Regions from separate parts of the Lysobacter enzymogenes genome, predicted to be linked through region 2. Evidence: riboswitches for the same ligand, from Rfam matches in the RefSeq annotation. Region 2 holds a riboswitch; each other region holds the start of a gene.
The links. A riboswitch is a leader RNA that binds a small molecule or an ion and turns the genes downstream of it on or off. The one in region 2 is predicted to bind cobalamin.
Positions count from the first base shown of each region.

Region 1: another riboswitch for cobalamin. It lies ahead of JHW41_RS21780 (CoA-acylating methylmalonate-semialdehyde dehydrogenase); the one in region 2 lies ahead of metE (5-methyltetrahydropteroyltriglutamate--homocysteine S-methyltransferase).
Region 3: another riboswitch for cobalamin. It lies ahead of btuB (TonB-dependent vitamin B12 receptor); the one in region 2 lies ahead of metE (5-methyltetrahydropteroyltriglutamate--homocysteine S-methyltransferase).

Region 1 is NZ_CP067396.1:5,261,357-5,265,501, reverse strand. Features, by position in the region: gene JHW41_RS21790 (DUF2188 domain-containing protein) at 1-48, shown strand, start outside; gene JHW41_RS21785 (M23 family metallopeptidase) at 363-1,577, opposite strand; cobalamin riboswitch at 1,957-2,176, shown strand; gene JHW41_RS21780 (CoA-acylating methylmalonate-semialdehyde dehydrogenase) at 2,349-3,863, shown strand; gene JHW41_RS21775 (acyl-CoA dehydrogenase family protein) at 3,875-4,145, shown strand, end outside.
Region 2 is NZ_CP067396.1:4,820,957-4,825,101, reverse strand. Features, by position in the region: gene metE (5-methyltetrahydropteroyltriglutamate--homocysteine S-methyltransferase) at 1-1,963, opposite strand, end outside; cobalamin riboswitch at 2,153-2,422, opposite strand; partial or broken gene JHW41_RS27500 (DUF6053 domain-containing protein) at 2,488-2,658, opposite strand; gene JHW41_RS19935 (hypothetical protein) at 2,871-4,040, shown strand.
Region 3 is NZ_CP067396.1:5,097,011-5,101,155, forward strand. Features, by position in the region: gene JHW41_RS21095 (phasin family protein) at 1-108, shown strand, start outside; gene bioD (dethiobiotin synthase) at 344-1,030, opposite strand; gene JHW41_RS21105 (GAF domain-containing protein) at 1,194-1,676, shown strand; gene JHW41_RS21110 (TfoX/Sxy family protein) at 1,673-2,140, shown strand; cobalamin riboswitch at 2,332-2,564, shown strand; gene btuB (TonB-dependent vitamin B12 receptor) at 2,702-4,145, shown strand, end outside.

The DNA.
Region 1 (4,145 bases), 440 kb from region 2:
CTCGGCGGCACGGCCGGCGCGATGTGCGCGGAGTGGCGGCGGCAGTAAGGCCGCGGCGGTAGCGACCGCGCCAAGCGTCGCGGACGAGGGTAGGGCCGCGTGCGTTCACGCGATCAACCTTGCGCGGCCGAGCGCTTGCAACGGCCGCGTCGCTGGTTCGGATCGCGCGGAAGGATCGCCGCCGGCCCAGCCATCGCACCGTCGAAGCGCAAGCGCGCACCGGGCTGGCGCGCCGCGACGGCGACGCACGCGAACGCAAGCGCTGCTCGTGCCCCGCCGCGGCGATGCGTGCGGCTATCGCCGCCGCACCGCCGACGGCCCGGCACCGCCACCGGCGGCGCCGAGCCTGGAACGCCCAGCGATCAGGGCGACAAGGTGAAGTTCTTGCTGTAGGTCGTGCCGTTGTAGGCGACCTCGAAGCGCCAGACGCCCGCCGGCCCGCTCGGCGCGAAACTGCTCCAGGTCCAGTTCCACCACGACGAGGCGTAATGCGGCGCCGGGCCGTTGTGCGTCCACGAGGCGAACACCGTGCCGTTCGGCCGCAGGATTCGGTACTGGCTCTGCTGGCCGTTGAGCTGGTCGCGGTAGAACGCGCTGAACGAGGCCTGCTGGCCGTAGCGCAGCGCGGTGTTCTCGTTCGGACTCTCCGCGTTCGGGCACGACGCGAACGCCGGTTGGGCGTTGCCGACGATCAGCTTGTTGATCGCCGAGTCGTAGTACGGCCGCTGCGCGGCCCAGGCCGAGGACAGATTCAGGCCGTTGCACGAGCCGGCGTAAGGATCGATGAGGTTGGCGTTGGTGTCGTAGACCTCGAAGTGCAGATGCGGCTCGGTGGAGCTGCCGGAACTGCCGACGATGCCGAGGTACTCGCCCTGCGCCACGCTCGCGCCGACGCCCTTGGCGGTGACCGAGCCGTTCTTCATGTGGCCGTACCAGGCGACCGAGCCGTCGGCGTGCTGGACGTAGACGGCGTTCCAGTTGTTGTTGTTGACCGAACAGCTGCGGTCGAAATTGCCGTCGTAGCGGCCGACGATGGTGCCCGCCGCCGCGGCGATCACCTTCACCTGATTGTTGTCCATCTTGTACCAGGAGAACGGCCACAGGTAATAGTCGGTGCCTCGATGGCCGTCGTAGCTGCGCGCGCCGCAGCTGTAGTCGAGGACCTGGCCGGCGCCGGCCTGGTCGACGTAGTTCGAGATCGCGTGATAGCCCGGATCGGCCAGGCCGTTGTTGAGCGCCAGCGGCCAGGCGAAGCCGCCGAGCGAACGCGCCGAGGATCGCGGCGCGGCGGCGAGCTTGAGCTTGCGCGCGTTGTCGCGGATGTCGTTCCAGGCGCGCTGGCGGAACTGCGGCGACAGATGCTCGCCGTGTTCGGCCACCGCATAAGCGCCGCCGGCGCTGGCATCGGGCGCCGTGCCGCTTACATCGCGCGGCGCGGCGTCGTCGGCTGCCGACGCCGGGAGCGACGAAGCGGCGAGCGCGAGGGCCAGGCACAGCGCCGGCGCGCCGCGCGCGCGGCGGGCATTCGCGTTGTTCGAGGCGCGGTGGTGTTCGGGCATGCGGTTCTTCCTGAGCATGTGGTTCTCCTTGAGCAGGCCGCGACGCGGCGTGATTCGCGCTGTGGGCCGGCGGCGCGCGGACGAGCGCGGACGTCCCGGTGTTGCCTGCAATCAGGCCGCCTGAGGCCCTTATACGCGCCTTCGCGCGCAGCCGGGCGCGGCGTCGATCCCGCCGATCGGCCAAGTCGCGGCGGCGGTGCGATGTGCAATTCAGGTGGATGAAATGGCGCTCGCCGGGCGCGCGGTCCATCGCGTCGCGAACGCGCATTCGCCGTGTCGCAGCGCCGCGCGCGTCGGTCGCGGCGCGATGCCCGCCGCGCGTCGCCGACGGCGCGAACGAAGGCGCCGGCCGGCGACCATACCGCGGCGCAGCTTGTGGCTGTCGCCGCCGAACCACTACACTGCGCGCGCCACAGGTGTCCTGCCGCCCGCTCCAGCGAGCGCGCAGGGTGAAACGGGAAGCCGGTGCGGACGCGAGTCCCATTCCGGCACTGCCCCCGCAACGGTAGGCGAGTTACAGCCGGCATCGGCCACTGCGCGAACGCGCGGGAAGGCGCCGGCGGGACGCATCCGCGTCGCTCGCGAGTCCGGAGACCGGCCTGTGGCGGACGTCGGGACGGCGCACGCGGCTTTGCCGCGGCCCGCGCCGCGGCGTTCTCCTCGGGCGTTGCGGCGGGCGACCTGACGAGCGGATGCGGTGCGGCGCGCGTGCGCCCGCCTTTCGCCCGGTCTTCGTTCGCGCAGCGCCTGCCTTCGCGGGTGTGCGATCCGGAGACCAACATGAACGACATGCACGCAGTCGCGACCGACGTCGCGACCGTCAAGCTGCTGATCGACGGCGAGTTCGTCGACTCCTCCACCGCGCACTGGCGCGACGTGGTCAATCCCGCCACCCAGGCCGTGCTCGCGCGCGTGCCGATGGCGACGCCGGCGGAAATCGACGCCGCCGTCGCCGCCGCGCAGCGCGCGTTCAAGACCTGGCGCAAGACGCCGATCGGCGCGCGCGCGCGGATCTTCCTCAAGTACCAGCAGCTGATCCGCGAGCACATGGGCGAACTGGCGGCGATCCTCACCGCCGAACAGGGCAAGACCCTGCCCGACGCGGAAGGCGATGTGTTCCGCGGCCTGGAAGTGGTCGAGCACGCCGCGGCGATCGGCAACCTGCAGCTGGGCGAACTGGCCAACAACGTCGCCGGCGGCGTCGACACCTACACCCTGCTGCAGCCGCTGGGCGTGTGCGCCGGCATCACCCCGTTCAACTTCCCGGCGATGATCCCGCTGTGGATGTTCCCGATGGCCATCGCCACCGGCAACACCTTCGTGCTCAAGCCGTCCGAGCAGGACCCGCTGGTGACCATGCGCCTGTGCGAGCTGGCGTTGCAGGCGGGCATTCCCAAGGGCGTGCTCAACGTCGTCCACGGCGGCGAAACCGCGGTCAATGCGATCTGCGACCACCCCGACATCAAGGCGGTGTCGTTCGTGGGTTCGACCAAGGTCGGCACCCACGTCTACCAGCGCGCCTCGCTCGCCGGCAAGCGCGTGCAATGCATGATGGGCGCGAAGAACCACGCGGTGGTGCTGCCCGATGCGAACAAGGAGCAGACGCTCAACGCGCTCGCCGGCGCCGCGTTCGGCGCGGCCGGGCAGCGCTGCATGGCGGCCTCGACCGCGGTGCTGGTCGGCTCGGCCAACGACTGGATCGCCGACCTGGTGGCCAAGGCGAAGACGCTCAAGGTCAACGCCGGCACCGAGGCCGGCACCGACGTCGGCCCGGTGATCTCCTGCGCCGCGCGCGAGCGGGTGGAGGGCCTGATCGCCTCCGGCGTCGAGCAGGGCGCCACGCTCGAACTCGACGGCCGCGCGCCGGCGGTGCCGGGTTTCGAACGCGGCAACTTCGTCGGCCCGACGATCTTCTCCGGCGCGGCGCCCGGCATGCGCATCTACGACGAGGAAATCTTCGGCCCGGTGCTGGTGATCCTGCGCGCGGAGACGCTCGAAGAAGCGATCGAGCTGGTCAACGCCAATCCCAACGGCAACGGCACCGCGATCTTCACCCAGTCCGGCGCGGCCGCGCGGCGTTTCCAGGAGGACATCGACGTCGGCCAGGTCGGCATCAACGTGCCGATCCCGGTGCCGGTGCCGCTGTTTTCCTTCAGCGGCTCGCGCGCGTCCAAGCTCGGCGACCTCGGCCCGTACGGCAAACAGGCGGTGACCTTCTACACCCAGACCAAGACGGTCACCGCGCGCTGGTTCGACGACGACACGCTGGGCCACGGCGTCAACACCACGATCAGCCTCAAGTGATGGCCGCGGTCATGGACTGGCAGGTTCATCCGGCCGCGCCGACCGGGCTCAGCGAAGAACAGGCGGCCTACCGCGAGGCCGCGCGCGATTTCGCCCGCGCCGAACTCGCGCCGCATGCGGCGCACTGGGACGCGCACAGCGTGTTCCCGCGCGAAGCCATCGCCCAGGCCGGCGAACTGGGCTTCTGCGGCCTGTACGTGGACGAGGCGGCCGGCGGCTCCGGCCTGACCCGTCTGGACGCGGCGATCGTGTTCGAGGAACTGGCCGCGGCCGATCCCTCCA
Region 2 (4,145 bases):
CCGCGTCGATGATGTCGTTGAACTCGGCGTAGCACATGTGGGTGTGGATCTGGGTCGCGTCGCCGACGCCGCTGGCGGCGAGGCGGAAGCTTTCGCCGGCCCAGGCCAGGTACGCCGGCCAGTCGGCGCGGCGCAGCGGCAGGCCTTCGCGCAGCGCCGGCTCGTCGATCTGGATCGCGGCGATGCCGGCCGCTTCCAGGTCCAGCACTTCCTCGCGCAAGGCCAGGGAGATCTGCCGGCAGCTGTCGGCGCGCGGCTGGTCGTCGCGCACGAACGACCACTGCAGGATCGTCACCGGCCCGGTCAGCATGCCCTTGACCGGCTTGGCGGCGTGGTCCTGGGCGAAGCGGCTCCATTCCACCGTCATCGGCCTGGGCCGGGCGACGTCGCCGAACAGCACCGGCGGCTTGACGCAGCGCGAGCCATAGCTCTGCACCCAGCCGTGCGAGGTGAAGGCGAAGCCGTCGAGCTGTTCGCCGAAGTACTCGACCATGTCGTTGCGCTCGAACTCGCCGTGCACCAGCACGTCGATGCCGAGCGCTTCCTGCTCGCGCAGGCACTGCACGGTTTCGTTTTCGAGGAAAGAGCGGTAGCCGGCATCGTCCAGGCGCCCGGCCTTGTGCTCGGCGCGGGCCTGGCGCACCTGCGCGGTCTGCGGGAACGAGCCGATGGTGGTGGTCGGGAACAGCGGCAGCTTCAGCCGTTGCTGCTGCAGCGCGATGCGCTGCGGATAAGCGCTGGCGCGGCGGGTCATCGCCGGCTCGACCGCGGCCAGGCGCTTGCGCACCTGGGCGTTGCGCAGCAGCGGCGAGGCCAGGCGCGCGGCGCGCGCGCTGGCGGCCTGGGCCAGTTCGCCTTCGGCCGCGGCGTCGCCGGCCAGCGCGCCGGCGACCAGGCGCAGCTCTTCGATCTTCTGCTTCGCGTACGCCATCCACTGCTTCAGCGGGCCGGGCAGCTTGCGTTCCAGCTCCAGGTCGGTCGGCACGTGCAGCAGCGAGCACGACGGCGCCAGCCAGCGCGCGCGTTCGCCGGCGCGGCGGGCCAGGCTCAGCGCGGCGTCGAGGTCGGCGCGCCAGATGTTGCGGCCGTCGACCACGCCCAGGCTCAGCGCGCGGTCGGCCGGCAGCAGCGGCAGCACCGCTTCGAGCTGTTGCGGCGCGCGCACCAGATCCAAGTGCAGCGCTTCGACCGGCAACTGCGCGGCCAGCGCGGCGTTGTCGCCGAGCGCGCCGAAGTAGGTCGCGAGCAGGCGCTGCGGCGAGTCGGCCTGGGCGAGCGCGTCGAAGGCGCGGCGGTAGGCGGCGCGGTCGGCGTCGTCGAGGTCGAGCGCCAGCGCCGGCTCGTCGATCTGCACCCACTGCGCGCCGGCCGCCTTGAGCGTGGCCAGCAGCTCGGCGTAGGCCGGCAGCAGCGCGTCGAGCAGTTCGCGCGGATCGCCGCCGTCCGTGCGCTTGCCGAGCTTGAGCAGGGTGACCGGGCCGAGCAGCACCGGCCGCGCGTCCAGGCCCAGCGCGCGGGCCTGGGCCAGTTCGGCCAGCGGTTTGTCGGCGCGCAGCGAGAAGCGCTGGCCGGGTTCGAACTGCGGGACCAGGTAGTGGTAGTTGGTGTCGAACCACTTGGTCATTTCCAGCGCGCGCAGGTCGCGGCGGCCGTCCTGCAGGCCGCGGGCGAGGGCGAAATAGCCGGAGAGCGGATCGTCCTCGAACGCGGCGCGGTGCGAGGCCGGAATGGCGTCGAACAGCACGGCGGTGTCGAGGACGTGATCGTAGAGCGAGAAATCGTTGCACGGCACGCTGTCGGCGCCGGCCGCGACGGCCAGGCGCCAGTGGCGTTCGCGCAATCCGGCGGCGGTGGCCTGCAGCGCGGCCGCGTCGCGGTCGCCTTTCCAGAACGATTCCAGGGCTTGCTTGAGCTCGCGCCGCGCGCCGATGCGCGGGAAGCCGAGGGTGGTGACGCTGATCATGATCAATACCTGCGATGCGTGGGCATGACGCAGGGCAACGAAGGAGACCACGGCCGCGCCGGCCCGGACGCGGGTGCGCCGGACTGCGGATCGATCCGTTGGCTTCGACCTCCGCCCCCGCGGGCGAGCCGGCCTGCCGCGCGCATCGCGCGGATGCGACGGCGAAGCGGGACCGGAGTCGGACGGAAGGCGCACCTTCCGGTCGCGGCAGGTCTTCGGGCTCGGGACTTTGAGCGAGGAGTGAGCGCAGAGGAGTGAGAAGCGAGTAAAGCCCTTTGGCGTTTGCTCGCTTCTCACTCCTCTGCGCTCACCCCTCGCTCCGCCTACTAAGGCCGCTTCCCAGGCGTACCGCCCAGTGCCAAGGCCCGTTCGTTTCCCATACCGCTGCGGGGCAGCTCCGGATTCGCACCGGATTCCCTCTGGCCGGCCGCGGCGCTAACCGTGGCCGGCGTGTCCCATCGCTTTATCTGTATGAAGCGATGTTCACCGAGACGCGGCCAAGGTACGCAGCGGGCCCGGCGAAGTCAAATGACACTGCGGCGGTTTGCGGCATCGGTCGGGCCGGGACGACAGGCATCGGGCCTGAAGGCCCTCCCAAGCGTCAGGGGCGGTGGTGCGGCAGCGGCGGGAACATCGAAGGCTCCAGCGGTCGTGGGAGGGCCTTCAGGCCCGATGCTTCGCGCTCCGATCGCCGCGCTCCCGCCGCTTTTGCCGCACCTGTCGGTTGCGCGCGCGAGCGGTCCGTCCTCGCCCCGGGTTCATCCGCCCCGCGTCAACATGAAGCCCGGCCCGCCCACGCGCGTCGTGCTCGTTGAGCTTGAACGAGCCTGCCGCTAACGTTTGCAGGCGCAGCGCGCGGCGCGGGCCAGGACGGTCCCGCGCGATTCCGACTCCGGTGGCTCGACACATGGTTCCGCAACGCTCCCCGTTCCTTTCCCGCAGGCTCCTGGCCGCCGCGTTCGCGGCGCTGTGCGCGCTGGCGCTGGCCGCTTGCGGCCGGGACCCGCAGGCGCCGCCGGCCGCGGCGGTGACCCTGGGCAGCCAGAACGAGACGCCCAAGCCGGCGCCGGCGGCGGTCAGCGAAGAGGACATCCTCAAGGGCACCTACTGGCCGCCGGCCAAGCTCGACGGCGGCAGCGCCCGGATCAGCTGCGAATACGACTACCCGCGCTTCGGCGACGGCGACACCCTGGAATCGCTGGACTTCTTCAGCCTGGTCGACGCGATGTCGCCGTGCCAGCAGCGCGGAGTGGTGCGAGTGCGCTACCAGGGCAAGATCGGCGCAGGCTTCACCGCGCTGACCCAGCGGGTCGCGGCGATGGCCGCGCGCATGGAGATCCCGACCCGGATCCTCGACATCGACTCCAGCGGCGGCCACGTCGAGGAAGCGCTGCGCGCCGGCGACTCCATCGCCGAATCGGGCTGGGCGATCTGGGTGCGCGAGAACTCGGTCTGCCACAGCGCCTGCGTGCTGGTGCTGGCGGCCGGCGACACCCGCTCGATCGAGGGCAAGGTCGGCATCCACCGGCTGATGCGCGACCGCTCCACCGCCACCTCGCGCGCCGAGCTCAGCCGCGAACTGCGCGCGATCAACCAGCAGGTGCGCGATTACCTAGAGCGCAACGGCGTGGCCACCGCGGTCTCGGACCTGATGATGACCGTGGCCAACCGCGACCTGCGCATCCTGACCCCGGACGAACTCAAGCAATACGGCCTGGACGGCACCAACGCCGCCCAGGACGACCTCGACCGGATCCGCCTGGCGCGCAAGTGCGGCGACGACTTCGTCCGCCGCCGCGAGTCCTTCCGCCGCGCGTTCGACGCGCAGTGCATGGGCACCGGCAAGAGCTTCGAGTCGATGCCCGAATGCGCCGAGCAGTTGCAGGCCCAGTTCGGCTTCCCGGACAAGGCCTGCCCGGGCGAGAGCCCGGCCGACCTGTACGCGCGCGACCTGCCGCCGCCGTTGCTGGACGAGGCCGCGGCGGGCGAGGGCGCGGCCGAGCCCGCCGACGGCAAGCCGGCCGGCGCGGCGGGCAAGAACGAGCCGCCCGCCAAGGCCGACAAGGCGGCGAAGTAGGCGCGTCGTCGGCGCGCGGTGACGCTGCCGCGCGGATTCTCTGCCGTCGTTCCCCGTTTCGTTTCGACGTTTCATTTCGCGGTGGCGTTCGCGCCGCGCGTCTGT
Region 3 (4,145 bases), 280 kb from region 2:
GCCGAGCTGGCCAAGTCGCAGGTCGAGACCGCCGCCAAGGCGACCCAGGCCAACGTCGAGAAGGCCACCAAGGCCGTGGCCAAGGCCGCCGCTCCGGCCGCCAAGTAAGCCTCGCGGCCGCCGCCTCTCTCCCGGCGGCCCGATGCGATGAAGAAACCCGGCAGCGCGAGCTGTCGGGTTTTTTCGTTTGCGCGGTGCGCAGGCCCCGGCCGGAGGATCGGAAGCGCCCGGTAGCAGCGGCGCAAGCCGCGACTGCGGCAACGCGACTGCGGCGGTATCTGCGACGCGAGCGGAAACTCCGCGGTCGCGGCTTGCGCCAGCTCCTACAGGGGAAGTGCGGGATTCAGAAGGCCGGGCGCAATGCACCGGCCAGGGTCGCCGGGTCGGGCTGCGCCGCATGCGGCAGCCGGCCCCAGCACGGCACCGGCAGGCGCCGGCGCAGGATCTCGAAGTTCTCGTCGGCGCGCGCCATGTGCGGGTCGATGCCGTTGGCGATCCAGCCGATCAGCTCGGCGCCGTCGGCCTGGATCGCGCGCGCGCTCAGCCGGGCATGGTTGATCGCGCCCAGGCGCAGGCCGACGACCAGCACCACCGGCAGTTTCAGCGCGCGCACCAGGTCGATCTGGTCGAGCTGAGCGCTGACCGGCGCGGCCCAGCCGCCGACGCCCTCGACCACCACGGTGTCGGCCTGGGCGGCCAGCCGCGCGTGCGCGGCCAGGATCGGACCCAGCGCGATCTCGACGCCGGCTTCGGCCGCGGCGATCTCCGGCGCCAGCGGCTGCGGCAGGGCGTACGGGTTGACGTCTTCGTAGCGCGGCCGCGGATCGCTGGCGGCCTGCAGCAGCAACGCGTCCTCGTTGCGCCAGCCGTCCGGGCCGGGCTCGCAGCCGCTGGCGACCGGCTTCATGCCGACCGCGCGCGCGCCGCCGGCGCGCAGGGCGTGCAACAGGGCGGCGCTGGCGACCGACTTGCCGATGCCGGTATCGGTGCCGGTGACGAACAGGCCGGGGAGCCGGCGGGCAGAAGTCATGCGGGAGTCTCGCGGCTGGGGCCGCCCGGCGCGCGGACGGGACCGCGCGGCCGACGGCGCGCTTGTCGGAAGGGGCGGCGGCGCCTGTGACTGATCTCGCGCTTTCCCGGCGCCGCCCGGTGGGCATGGTAGTCGCAGCGGACGCCGCTGTTACACTCCGAAGATGTTTACTGCCTCCACACTTTCGGGCCAAAAGTCCGAGCAATACGCCCAATTGGTCGACCAGGCCCGCGCCCTGCTCGACGGCGAGCGCGACCGCATCGCCAACGCCGCCAATCTGTCGGCGCTGGTCAACCAGGCCCTGCCGCAGCTCAATTGGGTCGGTTTCTATTTCTTCGACGGCACCGAACTGGTGGTCGGCCCGTTCCAAGGGCTGCCGGCCTGCGTGCGCATTCCGCTCGACAAGGGCGTGTGCGGCGCAGCCGCCACCCGCCGCCAGACCCAGCGCGTGGCCGACGTGCACGCGTTCCCCGGCCACATCGCCTGCGACGCGGCCTCGCGCTCGGAAGTGGTGGTGCCGCTGACCCGCGGCGCCGAACTGATCGGCGTGTTCGACCTGGACAGCCCGATCCCGGACCGCTTCGACGCCGACGATCAGGCCGGCCTGGAAGCTTTGGCCCAGGTGTATGTGGAGTCGCTGGCATGAGCGGAATCAAGATGCGCAACATCGGCCCCAAGAGCGCGGCCTGGCTGCGCCAGGTGGGGCTGCGCACGCACGAGGACGTCGCCGCGATCGGCACGGTCGAGGCGTTCATGCGGGTCAAGCGCGCCGGCTTCAAGCCGACCTTGAACCTGCTCTACGCGATCGAAGGCGCGCTGCTGGACTGCCATTGGCAGGAGATTCCCGACGAGCGCCGCCAGGAGCTGATCCTGGCCGCCGAGGCGGCCACCGCGCTGCTGCCGGCGCCGCGCAACAAGCCGGCCGCCGCGCCGGTGCGCACGACGGTGCATAACGAAGATCGCCATGAGGACGGCGGCTTCGGCGGCTTCGGCGCGGGCCGCGATGAAGGCGGCCACGGCGGGGATGGCGATGGCGCCGGCGACGAACGCGACGACGACGGCGCGGCCGGCGACAACGGTCGCGACGAGGACAACGGTCGGCACGACTGAGCCGACGCTGCGCGGCTGCGCCCGCTTCCTGCAGGAGCGGCGCAAGCCGCGACCGCGGCACCCCGGCCACGTCGAAAGCATCAACGCGAGCGATCGCCGCGCGTTCGCACCCCGCGCCGCTCCTGCAGAGGCCTAGGACGGCTCCGACCGGTCAGGCAGGCGGCGCCGGCTTCGCGTACACTGCGCCCCGCTTCGAGGTGACCCCGCGGCCAGGCCGCCGGGTTGAAACGGGAAGCCGGTGACGTCCGGCGGCGCGGATCTGCGATCCGGCCGCGGCCAGTCCGGCACTGCCCCCGCAACGGTAAGCGCGTCCACAGCGCGGCAACCGCCACTGTGCCACCGGCCTCGCGCCACCGGCATGGGAAGGCGCCGCGCCGGAACCGGTCCGCCGGTTCGGCCCGCAAGTCCGGAGACCGGCCCCGAAGCCCCCACAGGTTGCGATGCGGAGGGCATCGCGGCGGTCGCCGCGCCTTCGCGCCGGCTCGCCTGCGTTCGCCCTCCCCCGCCTCCGCCCTTCGCCGTTCGTCGTGCGCGCAGGATCGCGCGCGCAGGAGTGCTTCAATGCGTCGTTACCAGTTGCTGTCCCTCGCCATCGCCGGCGCTCTCGCGTTGCCGGCGGCCGCCGTCGCCGCGCCCGCCGGTGCGCCCACCGACCTGGATCAGGTCGTGGTCACCGCCAACCGCACCGCGGTCAGCGTCAACGACCTGCTGACCCCGGTCGACGTGCTCGACCGCGCCGACATCGAGCGCAGCCAGGCGCGCGACCTCAACGACCTGCTGCGCGGCCGCGCCGGCATCACCATCGCCAACCAGGGCGGCGCCGGCAAGCTGACCACGCTGTTCCTGCGCGGCAGCGAATCCGACCACGTGCTGGTGCTGGTCGACGGCATCCGCATCGGTTCGCCGACCTCGGGCCTGGCCTCGCTGCAGGACCTGCCGCTGGAACTGATCGACCGGATCGAGATCGTGCGCGGCCCGCGTTCGAGCCTGTACGGCGCCGACGCCATCGGCGGCGTGATCCAGGTGTTCACCCGCCGCGAGCGCCAGGGTTTCGCCCCGCGCGTGCACGCCGGCGGCGGCAGCAACGGCACCGTCGAATTCGGCACCGGCTTCGGCGGCCGCGGCGGCCGCGGCTGGTTCGGCGCCGACTACAGCTTCCGCAAGACCCAGGGCATCGACGCCTGCCGCGGCGCCGGCTTCCCGGTGTTCGCCGGCTGCTTCACCGACGAGCCCGACCGCGACGGTTACGAAAGCCACGCGCTGTCGCTGCGCGGCGGCGTCGAGATCAACGAGCAGTGGAGCGTGGAAGGCCAGGCGCTGCGCGCCGAAGGCCAGAACGATTACGACGGCAGCTTCGTCAACTATTCCGAGACCGTGCAGCAGGTGATCGGCGGCAAGATCGACTGGCGGCCGAGCGAGCGCGTGCATGTGCAGCTGACCGGCGGGCGCAATGTCGACAGCTCGGACAACTTCCTCGGCGCGGTGCCGATGGGGTATTTCAGCACCAATCGCGACACCGCGACCTTGCAGGCCGATTTCAACCTGTTCGAAGGCCACGTGTTGAGCGCGGGCTTCGATTGGCTGCGCGACGAAGTGCGCAGCGACACCACCTACGACGAGCGTTCGCGCGACAACAAGGCCGGTTTCGTCCAGTACCAGGGCCGCTTCGGCAACCAGTCGTTCGAGGCCAGCGTGCGCCGCGACGACAACGAGCAGTTCGGCGGCCACACCACCGGCGGCGCCGCGTGGGGCCTGAACTTCGCCGACCACTGGCGCGTCACCGTCGGCTACGGCACCGCGTTCAAGGCGCCGACCTTCAACGAGCTGTACTACCCGTTCTTCGGCAACCACAACCTCAAGCCGGAAGAGTCCAAGACCTGGGAACTGGGCCTGGCCTACCGCGGCGAGAACTTCAACGCGCGCATCGACGGTTTCGACACCCGCGTGGACGAGCTGATCACCTTCGACTCGGCGATCAACCTGCCCAACAACATCGAACGCGCGC